One region of the Piscibacillus salipiscarius genome, then DNA from elsewhere that is predicted to be linked to it. Evidence: riboswitches for the same ligand, from Rfam matches in the RefSeq annotation. Region 1 holds a riboswitch; the other holds the start of a gene.
What was found. A riboswitch is a leader RNA that binds a small molecule or an ion and turns the genes downstream of it on or off. The one in region 1 is predicted to bind S-adenosylmethionine.
Positions count from the first base shown of each region.

Region 2: linked by a shared signal. The riboswitch ahead of ACFSW4_RS13055 (methionine ABC transporter ATP-binding protein) and the one ahead of metX (homoserine O-acetyltransferase MetX) in region 1 are both predicted to bind S-adenosylmethionine.

Region 1 is NZ_JBHUMZ010000025.1:70,814-74,038, reverse strand. It holds gene ACFSW4_RS11670 (VOC family protein) at 1-55, opposite strand, end outside; gene ACFSW4_RS11665 (MBL fold metallo-hydrolase) at 164-1,015, shown strand; SAM riboswitch class I at 1,132-1,241, shown strand; gene metX (homoserine O-acetyltransferase MetX) at 1,337-2,374, shown strand; gene ACFSW4_RS11655 (O-acetylhomoserine aminocarboxypropyltransferase/cysteine synthase family protein) at 2,398-3,225, shown strand, end outside.
Region 2 is NZ_JBHUMZ010000047.1:2,254-5,478, forward strand. It holds gene ACFSW4_RS13055 (methionine ABC transporter ATP-binding protein) at 1-886, opposite strand, end outside; SAM riboswitch class I at 979-1,085, opposite strand; SAM riboswitch class I at 1,198-1,307, opposite strand; gene ACFSW4_RS13060 (TlpA disulfide reductase family protein) at 1,396-1,818, shown strand; gene ACFSW4_RS13065 (thioredoxin family protein) at 1,810-2,121, opposite strand; gene ACFSW4_RS13070 (toprim domain-containing protein) at 2,124-2,483, opposite strand; gene gcvH (glycine cleavage system protein GcvH) at 2,615-2,998, opposite strand; gene ACFSW4_RS13080 (arsenate reductase family protein) at 3,077-3,225, opposite strand, start outside.

The DNA of each region.
Region 1 (3,225 bases):
CTTCAACAGGGATAAACACAACATTCACTTTATTTTTGATCGGGGTTTTAATCATGCCTAATCTCTCCTTTCATAGAATAGTATTCGACCATTAGTCAATTTTTTCCTCTTTTTCATAGTTCATTAAATATCGTTCATACTAATATTTAAGGAGGTTGATGTGATGGATCGTGAGATGAATTATGGTTCTGATTATAAGTTTATTCCTGCAACATCAATTGGTAGCGGAAAGGGAGTGGAGTTACTTCCGGATTTATACTGCCATACAATTCAAATCGTGAATATCGCTATTGTGGGTAGTAAAGATTCATTTGTATTAGTCGATGCGGGGATGCCGAATTCTTCAGATGATATTATTCAAATTGTTGAAAAGAGATACGGAGAAGGCGCTAAGCCAAATGCGATCATTCTTACTCACGGACATTTTGACCATGTAGGAGCTATTATTGAGCTGATTGAAAAGTGGGAGGTTCCAGTCTATGCTCATCCACTTGAGATACCATACCTAACTGGGCAGAAGAGTTACCCTGAACCAGATGCTTCAGTTGAAGGCGGGTTAGTAGCGAAAATGTCACCTTTTTTCCCGAATGAACCTGTCAATCTGGGTAAACATGTTGAGCCACTTCCGAAGAATGGCACAGTCCCTTATATGGACGGGTTCAGTTGGATTCATACGCCAGGCCATTCACCAGGTCATGTGTCCTTTTTTAGGGATGAAGATGGTGCTTTAATTGTGGGTGATGCGTTCGTGACGGTGAAACAGGAAAATTTATTCGATGTTATGATGCAAGAGCAAGAGTTTAGTGGTCCGCCGCGTTATTTAACAACAGACTGGAAGGCCGCTAAAGAATCTATCATTAAATTATCTAAGCTGCACCCAACCATTGCAGTCACGGGGCATGGTGTTCCGGTATACGGTCAAGAATTGACAGACAAACTTAATCAACTCGTGCGTAACTTTGATCAAATCGCCGTTCCCGATTATGGGAAATATATTGATCCTGATTTTCATTAAAATATAGGAATAAAAATAACTTAACGGAATATTCTTTTAACATAATAATTTATATTGACAGCTTGATAGGACCGTGCTAAGATATCAATTAATTCAAAATTTAATAATTTTTAAAACTCTTATCCAGAGTGGCTGAGGGACTGGCCCGATGACGCCCGGCAACCTTCAAACAGCGGTTTGAAAGGTGCTAATTCCTGCAAAGCAAGTGTGCTTTGATAGATGAGAGGGACCATTATATTAGATGTCGTATATTCTGGCCTCTCTGCTCAAAGCAGGGAGGCTTTTTTAGTTTCTTAAAAAGGTTTGGAAGGAGGGATGGTTATGAGGTATCAAACAGGAACGGTAACTATTCCGAACTTTAGTTTAGAAAATGGTGAGCAGTTTCGTGAGGTTGAGCTTGCTTATGAAAGAAGTGGTCCTGAAAATGCACCAACTATTCTAGTTTGCCACGCATTAACCGGTAATCAATTTGCGGTGGGTACAGATTCGAAGCCTGGATGGTGGAGAGGGTTAATTCATGAAGGCGGATATATTGATACTCGTTATTATCAGGTCATAGCATTTAATGTGTTAGGCGGATGCGATGGTTCTACTGGGCCAGGTTCCGTAGGAGCAGATGGTGAACCATACCAAAATAATTTTCCATCATTAACGGTAAGAAATTTAGTAGAAGTTCAATTTGTTGCGCTTAACATGTTAGGCATTGATCACTTAAAGGCTGTAATCGGCGGCTCGCTTGGTGGTATGCAAGTATTAGAATGGGGACTTATGTACCCAGATTTTATGGATGCGATATTTCCAATTGCGGTCACCCCAACGTTTAGCGACTATGCGATTGCGTTTAATCACATTGCTAAGCAAGCTATCAAATATGACCTTAAGAATAGCAGCCAACCTGAAAATGGTTTGAGCTTGGCGAGAATGGTCGGAATGGTGACATATCGATCAAATGAATTATTTAGTAAAAGGTTTGCGAGAAGTCAGGTAGAAGGTGAGTTTGATGTTGAATCTTACTTAGACCATCAAGGGGAAAAATTAGCAAAGAAATTTAACCCTTATAGTTATTTGAGATTACTCGACGTCATGAACAGTCATGATATTACAAGAGGCCGAGGTAGTTATCAAAATGCGATACAACGCTATGACGTTCCAGTCTTTGCGTTAGGCTTTTCAAATGACTTACTTTACCCGCCAGATGAGTTAAAAAGGTTTGTCATGGATATTGAAGATGCTGGGGGTTATGCTGAATTCTGTGAAGTAGATACGATGTTTGGTCACGATGGGTTTTTAGTTGAATTTGAAAAGTGGGGACCATTTGTTCAAGACAAATTATCATCATTGATGGCAAAAGCCGTTTAAATACAAAAAAGGAGCGATTGTAAATGACTGAGGAGAAAAAATATCGATTAGAAACAGTGAGCATTCACGGAGGGTTAGAGGCAGACCCAGCGACGGGTTCAAGAGCGCTGCCTATTTATCAAACGAACTCTTATCAATTTAATAATACCGACCATGCGGCTGATTTGTTTGCGTTAAAAGAGCAAGGTTTTATTTACACGCGTATTGGAAATCCGACGGTAGGAGCTTTGGAGGAACGTGTAGCTCAGCTTGAAGGCGGTGTGGGTGCATTGGCACTATCAAGCGGGATGGCAGCGATCTCAACAGCTATTTTTAACATCGCAGAAGTGGGCGACGAAATTGTTTCGGCGTCAACATTATATGGTGGTACTTATAATTTGTTTTCAACGACGTTACCGAAGCATGGGATTAAAACGCATTTTGTGGACCCGAAAGACCCTGAGAATTTTAAAGAAGCGATCACACCTAAGACGAAGGCTATTTTTGCAGAAACAATCGGAAATCCAGGACTTACGGTTTTGGATATTGAAAGAGTGGCTGAGATTGCACATGAAGCTGGAGTGCCGTTAATTGTCGATAATACATTTGCGACGCCATATTTATGTCGCCCGTTTGATTTTGGAGCAGACATTGTCGTTCACTCAGCGACGAAATGGCTTGGAGGTAATGGCACGACCCTAGGTGGAATTATAGTTGATGGCGGTAAATTTGACTGGAACACAGATAAATTCCCAGGATTTACTCAGCCAGACCCGAGCTATAACGGAATTGTGTATGCTGAGGCCTTACCTGAAGCGGCTTTTATTACAAAAGCACGTGTTCAGTTACTGCGTGATACTGGTGCAGCACTA
Region 2 (3,225 bases), on a different contig from region 1:
GTAAAATGTTAATGTCAACAACGTACTTTCTTAATACATCTGAAATGAGTGCCCGCTTTGCATCATTACCGATGAAGTGAAGTTTAACCACTTCGCTATTTGAATCGTTAGTGACGAATCGATGTAAACCTTCTTGGTTATGCTCGAGTGGACTGAGTTGCTGCACAAAGCGCTTAGCAGTTTTAGACTGCGGTTTCACAAATACATCTAACACGTCACCTTGTTCAACGACCTTGCCTTGATCCATAACAGCTACGCGGTGACAAATTTTCTGAATCACATGCATCTCGTGAGTGATCATGATAATCGTTAAGTTTAGTTTTTTATTAATAGATACAAGAAGATCCAAAATATCATCCGTTGTTTCTGGGTCTAATGCAGAAGTTGCCTCATCACAAAGTAAGACGTCTGGATCATTTGCCAGCGCTCTGGCAATCCCAACGCGCTGCTTTTGACCGCCACTTAATTGAGATGGATAAGAATTTTCTCTTCCCTTCAGACCAACAAGCTCGATTAATTCAGATACTTTCTCTTTACGTTCTGATTTTGAAACACCCGCAATTTCAAGCGGGAAAGCAATGTTCTCAAACACTGTTCTTGACCAAAGCAGATTAAAGTGCTGAAAAATCATCCCGATTTTCTGGCGCTCTTTACGAAGCTTGCCTATATTTAAGCTTGTAATATTGGTCTGATTAATCGTAACGTCCCCGTTCGTTGGTTCCTCTAAGCGGTTAATCAATCTAATGAAAGTACTTTTCCCCGCGCCACTGTAACCAATGACACCGAAAATCTCACCTTTATCTATGTTAATAGACACATCATCGACGGCTTTAACTTCTTGATGTTTTGTTTTAAAGACCTTTGACAATCCTTTAATTGAAATCATGTAAAAATCTCCCTTTAACCCTTTTAATCATTAATGATTTAATCAGTAAAAAGACCTTTCCGTTCATAAGAGAACAGAAAGGTACATCCGTTCTCTTATCTACCAAAGCATCATACTTTGCAGGAATTAGCACCTGTCAGGAACACCTGATGGTTGCCGGGCTTCGTAGGGCCAGTCCCTCCACCTCTCTGGATAAGAGTATTATTTGTATATTTTTATATATAAATCATCTTAGTGAATATTCTTAGGACGAAAAATAAAAAAGCCCTTTTCATGCAAGCGCAAGAAAAGAGCCGAATTCACCGTCACTTTTCTTATCTTGCAATGAATCTCTTCATTGCTGGAATTAGCACCTGTTAGGAATATCCTAATGGTTGCCGGGCTTCGCAGGGCCAGTTCCCTCCGCCTCTCTGGATAAGAAATCATGTTTTATTAATTTGATTGATTTTTATGTTAGCATGGTAATGTAGACAAGTCAATAATAAAATCTTATTAAAGGATGATCAACAATGAAAGCACCAATTTTCGAACTTCCTTTCCTAGATAGTCCTAACCAAACATTTAATTTAGAAGATGTATTAGGAAAAAAAGTCGTTCTAATAACTTTTTGGGTGTCATGGTGCCCTGACTGCGCTCGTGACCTTCCTAAAAAAGAGCAGTTCTATAAAACATCTCGCAATGATGAATTAGAAATGCTGACGATTAATGTTACGAGTCGTGAGCATGGTGAAGAAGAAGCGCTAAAATATCAGGAACAATTTTTAACAGAACCTGTTCTAAAAGATAACGGACGAGAAGTTTATGACCTATACGAATGTGAAGGTGTTCCAACAACCATCATTATAGATAAAGAGGGACAAGTCGTTGGACATTTTGGAGATCAAGCTGAATTCGTCTCCATCGTTCATAAATTAAGCGAGGCCTTAAACTAAGTAAGGCCCCATTTCTTTCAATAAGTATGGAACAGAATGAAATGTGTACAATCGATCTTTAAGCTCGCCTTGTCTAAATACCATCAAGCATGGAACGCTTGTCACTTCATGTGCTTGCACCCAGTCAGGTGCTAACGTTGCATTAAGTTCATAAAATTTATCTTGTTCTAAAGTTTCTTCAATATATTCAAGCATTCGCCGAGCTACTTTACACGTCCCGCAGAAAGGACTATTCACAAACACGATGTGATAGTCCTTTTTTTGGGTTATAAAGTGAGCTTGTTTCTGGCTTATTTCAATCACGATTAAAACCCTTTCAAGTACTCCGTTTTGACTTTCATATTAGCTGACAATAATAAAGATGCTAACACATTCTCAGGTGCATCCTCAACTTCGCGGTACTTTTTATCAATATAAATGTTCTCAGCATGGGATAGCTCTTGATTTAACATTTTTCGTAACTTTTTACCAGGCTCATCCGTATCGGTGAAAATATACACATCTCGTTCGAACAATTGATAATCATCCACAAGCTCTTCAAGTGCGTCAATACCTAAAGTTCCAAATGTACAAAGTATAAAAACATCTTCATCATCTAAGATCTTCTGAATCTTTTTACGATCCTGTTTACCCTCTACAATTAACACTCTCGGTAATTCATCCATGTCATCACCATCTATCATCATTGAGCGACATTTCGCTTAGTATTATTTATATTCTCACCATTTTATTTAAACTAGTCATTATGTTTAGATATAAGAAAAGCCGACCCAATAGGATCAGCCTTTTTTCGAGATTACTCAGAATCTGTCATTTCTTGATATTCATCTGCGTCCATTAAGTCATCTAGCTGAGAATCGTCACTTAGTTCAACAACAACCATCCAAGCTTTTTCGAATGGTGATTCGTTTACTAATTCAGGACTATCTTCAAGCTCTTCATTAATTTCAACAATCTTACCTGAAACTGGAGCGTAAAGCTCAGAAACTGTTTTAACAGATTCAACGCTACCGAACGGCTCATCTAATTCTAGTTCGTCTCCTACTTCTGGTAGTTCAACGAATACGATGTCGCCTAGTTCATCTTGTGCGAATTCTGTAATTCCAATTCTAACTTTGTCTCCTTCAACTTTTACCCATTCGTGTTCTTTAGAATAACGATACTCTTTCGGTAAGCTCATTTCTTAACCCTCCAACTTTTCAATATCTAAAGTTAATGATACAACAAAATACTGATTTTTTACACAATATTAATTAAGTTATTTCCAAGTTTCCTCAAAAGTTTCTTCTTTGAACCCGACTGTTACGTTTTGGCCATCTGTTACAATCGGCCGCTTGATCAACATTCCATCTGAAGCCAAAAGTTCGGTCATCTCATCTTCAGACATACCTTTTAACTTGTCTTTAA